4 regions of the Streptomyces sp. NPDC003247 genome follow, and region 3 is predicted to be linked to each of the others. Evidence: riboswitches for the same ligand, from Rfam matches in the RefSeq annotation. Region 3 holds a riboswitch; each other region holds the start of a gene.
The links. A riboswitch is a leader RNA that binds a small molecule or an ion and turns the genes downstream of it on or off. The one in region 3 is predicted to bind cyclic di-AMP.

Region 1 (3,963 bases), on a different contig from region 3:
GATACGAACGGACATTTATCGACTGACCGGGAAGTAGTGATTCATGTCCAGCGCAGAGGTAGACGTCGAATCCGCCGACCGGCCCCCTCCGCGCGACGACGCCGTCCCGGGCCGCCGCTTCCCCGGCCGCCCCGGGGGCCTGCTCGCCCTCTGCGGCCTGACGGCCTGGGAACGCTTCTCGTTCCTCGGGGTGCAGGCCGTCCTGGTCCTCCACTTCACCGACGCGGTGGCCCACGGCGGTCTGGGCATGCCGGCCGGGACCGCCGTCCCCCTCGCGGCGGCTCTCGGCGCCCTCGTCCACCTGGCCTCCGTCGCCGGCGGCCGGCTCGCCGACCGCGCCCTGGGCCCGTACCGCTCGGTGCTGTGGGGTGGCGCCCTGACCGCCTGCGGGCTCTACGCCCTGGCCGTGCCCACCACCGGCACGACCTGGGTGGGCCTCGGCCTGGTCGTCGCCGGCACCGGGCTCGTCAGGCCGAACGCCGCCACCCTGGTCGGCACGCTCCGCCGCGCCGGCGATCACCGCCGCGACGCGGACTTCGCCCTCTACTGCTCGGCGCTCGGCCTCGGCGCCCTCGCGGGACCGGTGATCATCGGCGGACTCGGCGACCACCACGGCCGGCACTGGGGGTTCGCGGCGGCCGCGGTCGGCATGACGTGCGGCCTGGCGCAGTACGCGACCGGCCGCCGCCACCTGACCGGCCGCCTTCACCTGACCGGCCGCCCTCGCCCGACCGGGAGCCTTCACCCGACCGGGAGCCCTCCCCCGACCGGCCACCCTCACCCGACCGGGAGCCCTCCCCCGACCGACCCCCCTCACCCGACCGGGAGCCCTCCCCCGACCGGGAGCCTGACCGGCCGCCCTCGCCCGACCGGGAGCCTTCACCCGACCGGACGAAGGCGCACGCGCACCCCGCGATCGACGCCGACGGCCGTCAGGGTCGCCCTCTCCCCCCGGTCCCTCGCGCGCTCGGCCCCGGTACGCCGGGCGGTCCACCGGGCCGTCACCGGGGCCGTGGTCGTCACCGCGTTCGCGGTCTACCTGGCCGCGTCGGGGTGGCTCACCCTTGACGTTGTCGTGAACCTGCTCACCTTGCTCGCGGTGCTCGCCCCGGTCGCCTGCTTCGCGGTGCTGTTCACCAGCCCGGCGGTGACCGCGCGGGAGCGCGGCCGGTTGCGTCCGTGCGTCGTGCTGTTCCTCGCCTCGACCGCGTTCGACCTCGCGCTCCTCCAGGCATGTTCCACGACACTGCTGCCGGCCCCGGCGGGCGCCGGGGCCACGATCCCCGGCTTCGACTTCCCGGTGAGCTGGTACCTGCCGGCGCTCTGCGCCGCCGAGGCCGCCCTCGCTCCCGTGGTGGCGTTCCTGTGGGCGCGGCCGGGCCGCCGCGGGCCGGGCACCGGGCCCACGACCGCACTCGGGGTCGTCCTCGGCGGCTCGGCGTCCCTGCTGCTGGTGGTGCCGACGAGCGGGCACGGCGGCAGCGACGCGCACCCCATGTCCGGTGGGTGGATCGTCGGCTCGTGCCTGCTGCTCGGCCTCGGCGGCGTCCTCGTGAAGGCTTCGGGACTGTCGGCCACCACCAGGCTCGCCCCGGCCGCGTTCGCCGGGTGGACCACGGCGCTGTGGTTCCTCTCCGCGGCGCTCGCGGGCGGCATCCAGGCGCAGGTGGCGCGGCTCCACGACGACGTGTCCCGGCCCGTCCTCTTCGGCGTCAGCGGCGCGATGGCGGTCGCCGCCGGCCTGGCCGTACTGGCCGCGTCGCCCTGGCTGCACCGCACGACACGCCCCGTCCACTGACCCCCGCCGCCGACTCACCGGCACAACACGCCCTTTTACAAAGGACTTAGGGCTCATTGTCCGTTTGGCCCCTATTGTACTGACGGGTGAGTTGGCTCACTCCCCACCCCCACCTCACTCCCCACGCCGAAACCTGTGACTCCGCTTTGCGCCAAGCCAGTTGACGTTTCACGACAGCAAAGGATCAAGCACCCCATACCGCTCGGATCATGGTCAATAGGGGTGTGGTGTGACTCCGCCACTTGTTCCGGACATGTGCTCTCGCATACGTTCCCGCCACAAGTCGGGCGGACGCCGAATCCTGCCGCCGCCCTTCACCACCCATCGACGAACACTCACGCACGGCAGGAGCGGGGGACCCAGGTAGAACGCCGGGCCGTACGTCACGCACGTAACGGCCCCGGCTAGGGGTGAAGTCGCGCCGCCGTACCCGTACGGCGGCCGGCCGGGCACCTCCCCGCCCGAACCCGACAGCTCACCCCGCAGGCGCCGGAGAGGAATTCCGCCATGTCTGCTGCCGCTCAGCCCCGCCGCACCCGCCTCGCCCGCACCGTCGCCGCCGTCTGCACCGGCGCCGCCGTGCTCTCCCTTCCGTTCATGGCCGCCACCAGCGCCTCCGCCGCCCCCACGACGTCGGTCACCACCACGTCGGCCACCACGGTCGCCGGGTACCCCGACAACCTCGACGGCTGGATCCGCGAGTCGCTCGCGATCATGGCCGAGCGGGGCATCCCGGGCACGTACAACGGCATCCACCGCAACATCCTCCGCGAGTCGTCGGGCAACCCGAAGGCCATCAACCTCTGGGACTCCAACGCGGCCAAGGGCACCCCGTCCAAGGGGCTGCTCCAGGTCATCGACCCGACCTTCGCCGCGTACCACGTGCCCGGCACCTCGTACGACCCGTACGACCCGGTCGCCAACATCACCGCGGCCTGCAACTACGCGGCCGCGCGCTACGGCTCCATCGACAACGTGTTCGGCGCGTACTGACCTACGCCGGGCGCGGGACACGCTCCTGCGGGGTGTGTCCCGCGGGACACACCCACGGGACTCGCCCTAGGGGAAGAGTCGTTCGAGGACGACGGCCACGCCGTCGTCCTCGTTCGACGTCGTCACCTCGTCGGCCACCGCCTTCAGCTCGGGGTGGGCGTTGGCCATCGCGACACCGCGCGCCGCCCAGTCGAACATCGGGATGTCGTTGGGCATGTCACCGAAGGCCAGCGTGTCCTCGGGCCTCAGCCCGAGGTGTTCGGCGGCCAGCGCCAGCCCCGTCGCCTTGGTGATGCCGCACGGCTGGAGTTCCACCGTGCCCGGCCCGGACATGGTGACGGTCGCGAGCGAACCGACCACCGAGCGGGCCGTCGCCGCCAACTCGTCGTCGGACAGGGTGGGGTGGCGCAGCAGCACCTTGCTGATGGGCTCGCACCACAGGTCGTCGCGCGACCCGACGCGCAGGGCCGGCAGGGTCGGGTGGGGCATCCGGTAGCCCGGCTCGATGAGCGTCAGCCCGTCGACGCCGTCCTGGTCGACGGCCGCGTACACCTCGCCGACCTCGGCCTCGATCTTCCCCAGCGCGGTCTCCGCCAGCTCCCGGTCCAGGGTGACCGACCACAGCAGGCGGTCCGCGCCGGCGTCGTACACCTGTGCACCCTGGCCGCACACCGCGAGTCCCCGGCTGTGCAGGTTCGCCAGCAGCGGCCGGACCCGGGGTGCCGGGCGGCCCGTCACCACCAGGTGGCGGGCGCCGGCGGCCGCCACCCGCGCGAGCGCGTCGAGGGACCGGTCGGAGAAGGTGTCGTCGCCGCGGAGCAGCGTTCCGTCCAGGTCGGTGGCGATGAGGGAGTACGCGGCGCAGCGCGCGGCATCTGCGAAGGGTGCGGCCATGATCAGAGAATACGGATCCCCGCCGTCCCCAACTCACCTTCCCTTGTGGGCGATCCGCGGGAAGACGGGGAGGGACGGCCGGAAACGGCTTTCACACGCAACGCCGGGTACAGGGCGGTTAAAGGCCTCTGCACCGATTGGCAACAACATGCTCCGCTACCTACCGCCCGAACTACCTGGAGCGGTACCGTCCAAGTGTCCAGGGGGGACTTGATCGGGGGGTCAGGTTGAGCAGTGGACGTGTTCGTGTGCTCGGGCCGGAGGAGCTCGGCGAGGGG
Region 2 (3,963 bases), on a different contig from region 3:
GGAGATTCCGGGGCTTGCCGGGGGATTCGGAGGCTCACCGGGGGATTCGGAGGCTTGCCGGGGGAAATTGCCGGAAGCATGCCGAATCAAGCGCCCACGCATGCGAACGACGCGCCGTCGGAAATTCCGGGCGCGCCGAAAAATGGGCAGCGGAAATACACCTCCGCCGAATATCACTTCTTTGTATACGGCTCTCGTGTTAATGACGCGGGCCCGACATGTTTACGACGTGTTGCGAAGTCCTCACACGGTCCTGGCGTTCTCCGCCCCCGAAGCGCAGCCGGTGCGCGGTGGAGGAGCGCTCGGTGTGGAGCGCCGTGAGCGACCGCGCGCGATCGCCGTCCCCGCGCGCCACCGCGTCCACGATCGCGCCGTGCTCCGCCCAGGACTCCACCGGGTTGGCCGGCGCCTCCACCGCGTACATCCAGGCGATCTTGTGCCGGAGCTGGGTGAGCGTCGAGGTCAGGGCATGGCTGCCGGAGGCCTGGGCGAGCGTCTCGTGGAACCAGCCGCCCAGGGAGCGCAGATCCTCGCTGCTGCCCCTCCTGGCGCGCTCCTGGCCCAGCCGGACGAGGCCGCGCAACACCTTGAGGTGCGCCTCGGTGCGCCGCTGGGCGGCCCGGGAGGCGCCGAGCGGCTCCAGGAGCATCCGCATCTCCAGCAGGTCGGCGGCCTCCTGCTCGGTCGGTTCGGCGACGCACGCGCCCGCGTGCCGCCGCGTGACGACGAATCCCTCCGCCTCCAGCGTGCGCAGCGCCTCCCGGACGGGGACGCGGGAGACGCCGTAGCGGCGGGCGAGGAGTTCCTCGGTGAGGCGGCTGCCGCGCTCGTAGACACCCGCGACGATGTCGTCCCGGATGGCCGTGCACACCGAGTGCGCCGGAATACGCATGACCGACCTCCGCCTTAATCCCCGTGAAACGTCGACGAATGACGTGTGTTCAGTGACTCTATTGCAGTGAGCCGCACATTCCGACGGCGGGCCGGAATCCAGGGATATTTTTTGGACAACGAGGCGCATGAAAACGGCGAAAGCCCCGGCCGCGGGGGCCGGGGCGGGAGGATGTGTCGCCGGGTGCCGTCACAGGCGGGGACGCGTCGCCGGGTGGTGCCGGCGGTTCGCGTGCGTCACCGGGTGTCGCCGGAGGCCGGGCCCCTGACGTCGTTCAGGAGATCGGCCCCCGACGTGGTCAGAGGCTCACACCGTGCTTGCGGAGGTAGGCGACCGGGTCGATGTCCGAGCCGTACTCGGCGCTCGTGCGGGCCTCGAAGTGCAGGTGCGGGCCGGTGACGTTGCCGGTCGCGCCGGAGAGGGCTATCCGCTGGCCGGCGGTGACCTTCTGGCCCACCGAGACGCTGATCGACGACAGGTGGCCGTACTGGGTGTACGTGCCGTCGCTCATCCGGAGCACGACCTGGTTGCCGTAGGCACCGCCCCAGCCGGCCTCGACGACGGTGCCGGTGCCGACCGCGTGCACGGTGGTGCCGGTCGAGGCGTGGAAGTCGATGCCGGTGTGGCTCCCGGACGACCACAGGGAGCTGCTCGCCCGGTAGGCGGTGGAGACGTAGGAGCCGGTGATCGGCGCCACGAAGGCGTTGAGGCGCTTGCGCTCGGCCTCACGGGCGGCGCGGGCACGTGCCTCGCGCTCCTCCTTGACCCTCTCGGCGGCCTCGGCGGCGGCCTCCTTGCGCGCGGCCTCCGCCTGCGCGGCCTGCTTCTGCGCGGCGGCCTGCTCGTCGATCCGCTCGGCGACCGTGTCACCGATGGCGACGACGGGGATGAGCCCGGTCTGCTCGGCGGAGGGCTCCGCGGCGAGGGCGGGACCGGAGGCGGCGGTGCCGATGACGCCGGTGGTGGTGAGCGCCGCGATGCCCGCCGCGCGGGCGGAGGTGCGCTTCATCCGGCCGGGACGACGGTGCTTCCCGGTGGCGCAGGTGAACGCCATGAAGTTGAGCGGTCCTTTCCTTCCCTCTCGCCTACCGGGTTAGCTGACGGGTTCGGAGCAGGAAGGTCTCCTACGGACCCCCTCGCGACACGCGCGGGCGTCCGATTCACCCCAGGGACTTCATCGTTGGGTCCCCGGCTCCCCTGGCTCGCGCCGTACGGGGACTCGGCGATGGCTGTCCGGTGCCGCGGACGCGGCGCACTGCCCGACGAACAGCCCGGACGAACCTAGACGCGCCCGTGATCGATCCCCAAACGTGCCGGGGTTTTTGTAGCGCATGCCACAGGGCAGACAGGCAGCCTCTCCCTCAATTCGGACATCCCTTTCAGACGTCGAAGGGCCCTGGCGACCGGCCGGTCGCCAGGGCCCCGCACGCGTCCCTGCCACCTCGGGGCGCGCACCTCGCCGCAGGGGGACCCCCGTCGCTACTCGGCCGGGACGACCTTCACCTCACCGATGCCCAGGGCCTCGACCGCGTCCTTGATCCGGCCGGCGTCACCGACGAGCACGGTCACCAGGCGGTCCACCGGGAAGGCGCTGACGACCGCCGCGGTGGCCTCCACGGTGCCGGTCGCGGCGAGCTGCTGATACAGCGTCGCCTGGTAGTCGTCGGACAGGTGCTGCTCGACCTGGTCGGCCAGGGTGCCGGCCACGGCCGCGGCGGTCTCGTACTTCAGCGGCGCGACACCGACCAGGTTCTGCACGGCGACGTCCCGCTCGGCGTCGGTGAGCCCCTCGGCGGCGAGGGTGCGCAGCACCTTCCAGAGGTCCTCCAGCGCGGGGCCGGTGTTGGGGGTGTCCACGGAGCCGCTGATGGCGAGCATCGCGGCGCCCGTGCCGTCCGGCGCGGAGCGCAGCACCTGGCCGAAGGAGCGCACGCCGTAGGTGTAGCCCTTCTCCTCGCGCAGGACGCGGTCCAGGCGGGAGGTGAGGGTGCCGCCGAGGCAGTACGTGCCGAGCACCTGCGCGGGCCACACGCGCGCGTGCCGGTCGGGACCGATGCGGCCGATCAGCAGCTGCGTCTGGACGGCGCCGGGGCGGTCCACGATGACGACCCGGCCGGTGTCGTCGGCGGTCACCGGCGGCACCGGCCGCGGCTGGGCCGAGGAGCCCGTCCAGGCGCCCAGGGTGTCGCCGAGGAGCGCGTCGAGGTCGATGTCCGTCAGATCGCCGACGACCACCGCGGTGGCCGTGGCGGGGCGGACGTGCTTCTCGTAGAAGGCCCGGACGGCCCCGGAGTCGATCTTCTCGACCGTGTCGGCGGTGCCCTGGCGCGGACGCGACATGCGCGTGCCGGCCGGGAAGAGCTCCTTGGAGAGCTCCTTGGCGGCACGCCGGGAGGGGTTGGCCAGCTCGTGCGGGATCTCGTCGAGGCGGTTGCGCACCAGGCGCTCGACCTCGCTGTCGGCGAACGCGGGTGCCCGCAGGGCGTCGGCGATCAGACCGAGGGCCTTGGCCAGGCGGGAGGCCGGGACCTCCAGGCTCAGCCGGACGCCGGGGTGGTCGGCGTGCGCGTCGAGGGTCGCGCCGCAGCGCTCCAGCTCGGCGGCGAACTCCTCGGCGGAGTGCTTGTCGGTGCCCTCCGAGAAGGCCCGCGCCATGATCGTGGCGACACCGTCGAGACCGGCCGGCTCGGCGTCCAGGGGCGCGTCGAGGATGATCTCGACGGCGATCACCTGCTGCCCCGGGCGGTGGCAGTGCAGGACGGTCAGGCCGTTGTCGAGCGCCCCGCGCGCGGGGGCCGGGAACGCCCACGGCCTGGCGTCGCCCGCCTGCGGCTGGGGGTGGAAGTCCATCGTGGCGAGCTCGGTCACTTGGCCGCCTCCTCGTTCTCGTCCGCGTCGGTGGTGTCGTCGGCGCCCTCGGCGCCCTCGGCGCCTTCTTCAGCGCCCTCGACGGGCTCGTAGACCAGCACGGCCCGGTTGTCGGGACGCAGACGGGCCTCGGCGACCTCCCGCACCTCCTCCGCCGTGACCTCCAGCACGCGCTGGACGGCGGTCAGGGCGAGCTGCGGGTC
Region 3 (3,963 bases):
CGGGGCGGTCGGGGTCGAGGTCGGCGATGTGGAAGCGGTCGCCGTGGCCGGCGCCGTCGACGACGTAGCGCAGGGTGCCGTCGCTGTTGACGACGTAGTTGCCGTCGGCGATCTCGTCCCGGCCGTCCTGGTCGACGTCGACGGTGCGGATCTGGTGGAAGCTGGTCGCGCCGCTGTCGGAGGGCACGACGTACTTCCAACGGCGGGTCAGGTCCGTGCCGTCGAAGTCCCAGGTCTGGAAGAGGATCCGGAAGGTGCCGCGCTTGGCGCCGACGCGGGTGACCAGCTTGGTGACCAGGCTCGGGTGGACGCCGTCCAGGTAGGCGATGCCGAAGTGGCCGCCGGAGGGCCCGTCGGCGACGAAGTCGTCGGGGACGGGCTGCCGGGTGCGCTCGGTGCCGGTCGCGCCGTCGATCACCGAGACGAACTGGTTCGCGGGCGAGGCGGCGGTGACCTGTGCGCCGTCCGCGAAGGTGGTGCCGTCGGCCGTGTGCACCAGCACCTCGGCCTTGCCGTCGCTGTCGAGGTCGTACACGGTGACGTTGTCGTCGTTGCGGTAGCCGCCGATCGCGGTGGATCCGCTGACAGCGGCGGGCGCCGGGTCGTTGGCGCCGTTCCCGCCGACCTGGGTGTAGGAGCCGGGGCCGAGGTCGACCCGCCAGAGCCGCTCGCCGGAGAGGGTGTAGGCCTCCAGCAGGTCGGACCTGTCCCGGGTCTGGGAGAGCCGGCTGACGACGAGCTCGTAGCGTCCGTCGCCGTCGAGGTCGCCGGGCCAGGCGTGCTGGACGGTGTAGCCGTCGGCCGCGGCGAGCGGGATCTCGGCGTACCCGTCGGCGAAGTCGAGGGCGGCGGAACTCGGCCGCTGCTCGTGTCCGTCGACCACCGCGCGCACGGTGTAGGTCCCCGTGCCCCGGGAGTCGTCCTGGTAGGTCGTCGACTTCCTGATCGGCTCGCGGTTCAGCCGGCGGCCGTTCTTGTACACGTTGAAGGCGATCGCGTCGCCGTACCGGGCGTACTCGGTGCCGAGCAGGCGCCAGCTGAGGAAGGTGCCCTCGCCGGACGGTACGGCGACCAGGCCGCGGTCGAGGTTCTCGACGATCCGGCGCGGCTGCTCGGCGGCCTGACCGGTGGGCGCGGAGAAGAGTCCGGCGAGCAGGGCGGCGGCGGTGACGGCGACGGTTCTTCGGCGTCGGGAGGGGTTCACTAGTGGTCCTTCACGATGAGCGTGGTCGTGTGGTCGGCCACCTCGCGATGGCCCGGCCGCCGTCCACGGAGCCGAACGGCGTTCGAGGAATCGGACATGCGGAAGGGGTGGGGAAAGCGGTTGTCCCTTGCCGGAGATCACTGTGTCCCTCCTCCGCCCCCGCTGTCGACGGTCCGGCGGGACCTGCCACACGACCGCAATACAGTGATCATGAACGCGCAAAGACACCGAAGGCCGGACCCTGGGAACGGGTCCGGCCTTCGGTGGCGTGTCGGGCGGGTGGTCGTGCGACCGGTCAGCCGACGGAGACCCCGTGCGAGCGGAGGTAGGCGACCGGGTCGATGTCCGAGCCGTAGTTCGGCGTGGTGCGGATCTCGAAGTGCAGGTGCGGGCCGGTCACGTTGCCGGTCGCGCCGGACAGACCGATCTGCTGGCCCGCGGAGACGGTCTGGCCGGCCGAGACGGAGAGCGAGGAGAGGTGGGCGTACTGGGCGTAGTAGCCGTCGGCGAGCTTGATGACGACCTGGTTGCCGTAGGCGCCGCCCCAGCCGGCGGAGACGACCGTGCCCGCGCCGACGGCCTTGAGGGAGGTGCCGGTCGAGACGACGAAGTCGACGCCGGTGTGGTAGCCGCTGGACCACATGCTGCCGGACATCCGGTACGGGGTGCCGATGGCGGCGCTCGCCACGGGGAGGACGAAGCCGCTGGAGGCGGTGGTGTTCCCGGCGCTCTCCGTGGTCGACCCGGCGGCGGAGCCGGAGGACTTCGCCGACGTCGAGGACTGCGTGGACTTCGACGACTGCGACGACTTCGAGGAGGAGGAACCGGACGACGTGGACGGCGACTTGGTGGTACCGGTCGTGGCCGCCTTCTCACCGATCGACAGCTTGAGGCCCGGGTGGATCAGCGACGGGTTCGCGCCGACGGCCTGACGGTTGTCCTCGTACAGCTCCTGCCAGCCGCCGCTGACGCTCTGCTCGTCCGCGATCTTCGAGAGGTAGTCGCCGGCCACCACCGTGTAGGTCCGGGTCTCGGTGGCGGACGTCGCGTCGGCGGCGGCCTGCTGCGCCGCCGGAGCGGCCTGGACGGACGTCTCCGCGACGGCGGAGACCGACCGGGCCGCCGACTGGGCCGGTGCGGCATGGGCGCCGGCGGCACCCATGAGCGGGAGGGCGAGCGCGGCGCCGCCCGTTCCGGCGACGGCGATGGAGCGGGTGAAGCGCGGGGTCTTCGGGCGGCGGTGCTTACCCTTCGCGGGCATGTCGCATTCCTCTCCGGCGCCTGCGAGGTGAGCTGTCGGGTGCGGGCTGGAGATGCCCGGCCGCGCCGAGGCACGGCTTTACCCCTAGCCGTTCCGGAGACCGGAACAGGCGGTTCTACCTGTGGGTCCCCCGCTCCTGCCACGTACGGGTGAGTGTGTGCGGGCTCCGGGCGGCGGCAGGATTGGGCGTCCGTCCGGATTGGTGTGGAACGTAAGCGACCAGGACGCACAGGAACAAGCAGCGGTTGCGCTGTTCACGCCTTTCTCTTGATCCTCTGTGAGAATTCCCCGTCACTTTCCGTGTACCGCGGGGCCCGCACTTCCCGGAACGCCCATGAGAAACGCATTGATTACGTGAGCATGACGGGCGACGCACGGTCACGGATATGACGCTCCTCACGTGACACGCCTCCAGGCTTCTTTATTCCAGAGCGAGTTGTGATGAAGGAATTCAATCCGGACAGAACTCTCAGATGCGACGCAGCCGGATAACCGCCGCATCGAGGTCGCGGCGCAGCCCGGTGCGCAGCCCGTGGTGCAACAGCACCGCCCCTCGGCGCACTTCACCCGTTTCAAGGCATTCGTACGACTCTGCCGGGTCCAGGCCGCGCAGCCGCAGCGCCGGTGCCGGCTCGCCGTAGCGCTGCGCCTGGAGCCAGGCGAGGACGACGCTCTCGTCCCCGCGCACGTACTGCACGGCGCTCAGGCCGCCCTCCGGGGGCCGCAGCCGGTACAGGTCGCCGTGCTGCACGAGGGGCCGGATCTCCTTGTACAGCTCGACCCAGCCGCGCGCCTCGGTGAGCTCATCCTCGGTCCACTCGGAGAGGTCTCCGCCGACGCCGAGCACACCGGCCATGGCACTGACGAACCGGAAGCGCAGCGAGCTGACCCGGCCGTTGAGCTGGGTGTTGGGGCTGTCGGTGACCCAGGCGGCCATGATCCGCGCCGGGTGCACCTGGCTGAAGCCGTGCTGGATGGCGAGCCGGTCCAGCGGGTCGGTGTTGTCGGACGTCCACACCTGGTCGGTCCGGCTCGCGATCCCGAGGTCGATCCGCCCACCGCCACCGGAGCAGGACTCGAAGGCGACGCCCGGGTGGGCCGCCCGCAACCGGTCGAACAGCGCGTACAGGGCGCGCACGTGGTCGACCCAGAGCCGCTGCGGATAGGGGTCGTCCGGCCAGCCGGCGTCGGTGAAGCAGCGGTTGAAGTCCCACTTGACGTAGTCGACGGGCGCGCTGGACAGGAGGGTGTCGAGCTGCTGCCAGAGGTACTCCTGGACGTCCTCGCGGGCGAGGTTGAGGACGAGCTGGTTGCGGAATTCCGTCCGCTTCCGCCCGGGCTGGAACTGGACCCAGTCGGGGTGCGCCCGGTAGAGGTCGCTGTCCGGATTGACCATTTCGGGCTCGACCCAGATGCCGAACTGCATTCCGAGCGCGTGCACCTGGTCCGCGAGCGGCTTGAGGCCGTTGGGGAAGCGGTCGGGGTTGGGGCGCCAGTC
Region 4 (3,963 bases), on a different contig from region 3:
CAGCCCGCCACTCTCGGCCAGCAGGAGCTTCGCACCCGCCAGCGCGGAGATGGCGAGCGCGCCGCCCGCCACCCACTGGTCCCCGGCGCCCTCGGCCACCTGCCGCAGGCTGAACCGGGCCAGCGTCACGACATAGACGGCCAGGCCGAGCCAGAACAGGACGAGCGCGGCGCGGGCGAGCCAGGCCTCCGCCTCGGCCCGTGCGAGCGTCGCGGCCAGTACGGCCAGCCCTTGTGTGGCCACACAACACAGGAACACCGCCCCGGGCATGCGCCGCTCCCAATGCCTCATGACCTCCACCAGCAACACGGGCCACAGCACCGCCGCCAGCGCCAGCAGCGCCTCGGCGAGCGGCTGCCAGCCGAGCGAGGAGATCCGGGCGCCGAGCACGGTGGTCGCCGCGACGGCCGTCAGACCCGCAGGCGTCCCCGCCTCGGCCCGCCACCGCTCGCGCTCCCGCAGCAGCCGTACGGCGAAGTCCACCGCCAGGGCCACCCAGCCGACCCCCGCCAGCGCCAGGGCGGTCAGGGACAGCACGTCGTGCCCCGTCAGGTTCAGGCCGATCGACAGAATGCCGGTCGCCATCACAGCGGCCCCGGCCGCCGGCGGACGCTGCGCCCACCAGGCGCGGAGGGGGGAAGAGCGGGGCATGCGGCCGATGGTAAGGAGCGCCGGGCGGCGCGCGCGGGGGCACGCGCGCAGGAGCGGGGAATTACGCGCGGGCGCAGGACAAGGAGCGGCCTCCCCCACCCCCGCCGACGGTGGGGGAGGGAAGGTCCTGGCAGCCCGTCCGTCAGTAACCCGGACCGCCCGCCGCCCGCCGCCCGCAGTCCGAGTGCCCGCTGCCCGCCGCCCGAGCGCCCCGCGCCCGGTCAGGCCGGTCGCACCACGCTGTGGATCGACGACTCCCCGTCGTAGTACACCGACTCCTCCCGCACGTACGCGCCCGGCTTCGGAGCGTGGATCATCATGCCGTTGCCGATGTAGATCCCGACGTGGCTGACGTCGTCGTAGAAGAAGATCAGGTCGCCCGGCAGGGCATCGGCGAGGGAGACGGTGGTGCCCGCGTCGACCTGGTCGTAGGTGGTGCGCGGAAGGGTGACGCCGGCGGCCTTCCAGGCGGCCTGGGTGAGGCCGGAGCAGTCGTAGGACTCGGGGCCCGTGGCGCCCCAGACGTACGGCTTGCCGATCTGGGCGCGGGCGAAGGCCAGGGCCTTCTCGGCCTTGGTGGTGTACGAGGCGTCCGTGGCCGCGGAGGACGACGAGGAGGTGCCCGACGAGGCGCTCGTGTCCGAGGAGCCGCCGCTCTCCTGCTGTGCGGCCGCGGCCTCCGCCGCCTGCTGCTCGGCCAGTTCCGCCGCCTTGCGGGCGGCCTCCTGCTGCTTCTTCCGCTCGATCGCGGCGAGCCGCTCCTTCTCCTCCGCCGTCAGCTGCGACAGCAGGGAGCGCGCGGTGCCGAGCTTCTTCTGGACGGTGGCCTTGGCCGTCTTGAGGTCGTTCTGCGAGTCGGTGAGCGTCTCGAGGCTCTGCGTGGCCTCCTGACGCTTCTTCATGGTCTCCGACTGCTCGGTGACGTAGTCGTCGACCGCGTCCTTCTGGCGTTCGGTCAGCCGGCCCATCAGCTGGGTCTGGTCGAAGTAGTCCTGCGGGGAGTCCGCGAGGAGGAGGGTCGCCGTGTCGGGTGCGGAGGCGCCGGTGCGGTACTGGGCGGCGGCGAAGGAACCGAGCTGCTCCCGTGCTTCGTTGAGCTTCTGGGTGCGCTGGGCCACGTCGTCGAGGAGGGTGTCGACGCGCTTGCGCTGCTTGGTCGTCTTCTCCTTGGCGGCGTTGTACTTCTCGGTGGCCGACTCCGCCTGGCGGTAGAGGTCGTCGACCTTCTTCTCGACCTCCTCCAGGCTCGGCTTGCCGTCGGTGGAGGGCGCGGCGTTGGCCGTCTGGGAGAGCAGGGCCACCGAGGTGAGGGCGGCGGTGGCGAGGGCGGGTGTGCGTATGCCTGCTACGCGCGTGCCCGAGAGGCGCGGCTTGCGGTGCTGCGACGCCAAGGGAGGCGACTCCTTCCATGTTCCGCCTACCGGGTTAGCTGTCGGGTTCGGGCGGACGGTCGGAAGGGTTGCCCTACGGCCTCGTCCCCGCAGGGAGTCAGGCCGATTCACCCCGGGATCTCGGTGGGTCCCCGGCTCCGGCTGCCCCGTGGGGGCGCGCAGGATTCGGCGGAGGCCGTGCGGCCCGGCGAGGTTCGCCGGTGGGGGTCGTACGGCCTGCCCGGCACGGTAGCCAACTCGTGTGGTGCCTGTGAAGGTTGCTGGGTGATATGCCCGATACATTTTCGTGACCTTCGGCAGGGCGGAGCCGAACCCGGGCAAGAGTGGAGCGATAGATAATGGTTTGCCCCGATTTATGGCAGTGGAGAACGGTCGGATACGAACAGTGACGCTCCCGATCCGGTCGGTGGGTGCCGCCTCGCCCCTGCCGCCCTCGGCGGATCGGGCGGCGGGGGGAAGCGGGATGTTCTCGGGACGGCGGCCGGTTGTCGGTGGGGCACCCTAGACTCGGAGAGCGATGAGCAGCCTCTTTGACGACAGCTTCCTGGCGGACCTCCAGGCCCCGCGCGGCCACGAGGAGGAACCTCCGCCACCGCCCGAGGACGAGCACGCTCCGGAGTCGTTCCCGGACGATCTGTTCGGCGGGAAGTTCGACGTGCCCCCGGACCGGGACGCCCACTACCGCGACGGCGCCCCGCGCCCGGTGATCGACGCGGCCACGCTGCTGGAGGGCCTCAACGACAACCAGCGCGCCGCCGTCGTCCACTCCGGCACCCCGCTGCTCATCGTCGCCGGCGCCGGCTCCGGCAAGACGCGCGTGCTCACCCACCGCATCGCCCACCTCCTCGCCGAGCGGCACGTCCACCCCGGCGAGATCCTCGCGATCACCTTCACCAACAAGGCCGCGGGCGAGATGAAGGAGCGCGTCGAGCAGCTCGTCGGCCCCCGGGCGAACGCGATGTGGGTGATGACCTTCCACAGCGCGTGCGTGCGCATCCTGCGCCGCGAGAGCAAGAAGCTCGGCTTCACGTCCTCGTTCTCGATCTACGACGCCGCCGACTCCAAGCGCCTGATGGCCCTGGTCTGCCGTGATCTGGACCTCGACCCCAAGCGCTACCCGCCGAAGTCCTTCAGCGCGAAGATCAGCAACCTGAAGAACGAGCTGATCGACGAGGAGGACTTCGCCGCCCAGGCCGCCGACGGTTTCGAGAAGACCCTCGCCCAGGCCTACGCCCTCTACCAGTCGCGGCTGCGCGAGGCGAACGCCCTCGACTTCGACGACCTGATCATGACGACGGTCAACCTGCTGCGCGCCTTCCCCGACGTCGCCGAGCACTACCGCCGCCGCTTCCGCCATGTCCTGGTCGACGAGTACCAGGACACCAACCACGCCCAGTACACCCTCGTCCGCGAGCTCGTGGGCACCGGCGAGCACCCCGTCGACGTACCGCCCACCGAGGGCGACGTACCGCCCGCCGAACTGTGCGTCGTGGGCGACGCCGACCAGTCGATCTACGCCTTCCGCGGCGCGACGATCCGCAACATCCTCCAGTTCGAGGAGGACTACCCGGACGCGACGACGATCCTGCTGGAGCAGAACTACCGCTCCACGCAGACCATCCTCTCCGCGGCCAACGCGGTCATCGAGCGCAACGAGTCCCGCCGCCCCAAGAACCTGTGGACCAACGCGGGCACGGGCGCGCGCATCACCGGCTATGTCGCCGACACCGAGCACGACGAGGCGCAGTTCGTCGCCGACGAGATAGACCGCCTCACGGACGCCGCCGAGGCGAAGGCGGGCGACGTCGCCGTCTTCTACCGCACCAACGCCCAGTCCCGTGTCTTCGAAGAGGTCTTCATCCGAGTCGGCCTGCCCTACAAGGTCGTCGGCGGTGTCCGCTTCTACGAGCGCAAGGAGGTC

Region 1: it holds a riboswitch for cyclic di-AMP, as region 3 does, so the genes downstream of both, ACFYWQ_RS05575 (transglycosylase SLT domain-containing protein) here and ACFYWQ_RS33790 (peptidoglycan DD-metalloendopeptidase family protein) in region 3, are expected to answer to the same signal.
Region 2: it holds a riboswitch for cyclic di-AMP, as region 3 does, so the genes downstream of both, ACFYWQ_RS13155 (M23 family metallopeptidase) here and ACFYWQ_RS33790 (peptidoglycan DD-metalloendopeptidase family protein) in region 3, are expected to answer to the same signal.
Region 4: it holds a riboswitch for cyclic di-AMP, as region 3 does, so the genes downstream of both, ACFYWQ_RS06645 (NlpC/P60 family protein) here and ACFYWQ_RS33790 (peptidoglycan DD-metalloendopeptidase family protein) in region 3, are expected to answer to the same signal.

The regions. Positions count from the first base shown of each region.
Region 1 covers NZ_JBIAPF010000002.1:155,975-159,937, reverse strand. Annotated here, with positions in the region: gene ACFYWQ_RS05580 (peptide MFS transporter) at 44-1,798, shown strand; cyclic di-AMP (ydaO/yuaA leader) riboswitch at 2,121-2,300, shown strand; gene ACFYWQ_RS05575 (transglycosylase SLT domain-containing protein) at 2,306-2,791, shown strand; gene ACFYWQ_RS05570 (HAD family hydrolase) at 2,858-3,685, opposite strand; gene ACFYWQ_RS05565 (GNAT family N-acetyltransferase) at 3,934-3,963, shown strand, end outside.
Region 2 covers NZ_JBIAPF010000003.1:866,699-870,661, forward strand. Annotated here, with positions in the region: gene ACFYWQ_RS13150 (GntR family transcriptional regulator) at 200-892, opposite strand; gene ACFYWQ_RS13155 (M23 family metallopeptidase) at 1,191-1,946, opposite strand; cyclic di-AMP (ydaO/yuaA leader) riboswitch at 1,960-2,127, opposite strand; gene ACFYWQ_RS13160 (M16 family metallopeptidase) at 2,372-3,760, opposite strand; gene ACFYWQ_RS13165 (M16 family metallopeptidase) at 3,757-3,963, opposite strand, start outside.
Region 3 covers NZ_JBIAPF010000012.1:155,569-159,531, reverse strand. Annotated here, with positions in the region: gene ACFYWQ_RS33795 (hypothetical protein) at 1-1,204, opposite strand, end outside; gene ACFYWQ_RS33790 (peptidoglycan DD-metalloendopeptidase family protein) at 1,500-2,465, opposite strand; cyclic di-AMP (ydaO/yuaA leader) riboswitch at 2,470-2,627, opposite strand; gene ACFYWQ_RS33785 (alpha-galactosidase) at 2,935-3,963, opposite strand, start outside.
Region 4 covers NZ_JBIAPF010000002.1:378,255-382,217, forward strand. Annotated here, with positions in the region: gene ACFYWQ_RS06640 (tellurite resistance/C4-dicarboxylate transporter family protein) at 1-651, opposite strand, end outside; gene ACFYWQ_RS06645 (NlpC/P60 family protein) at 873-2,042, opposite strand; cyclic di-AMP (ydaO/yuaA leader) riboswitch at 2,051-2,223, opposite strand; gene pcrA (DNA helicase PcrA) at 2,560-3,963, shown strand, end outside.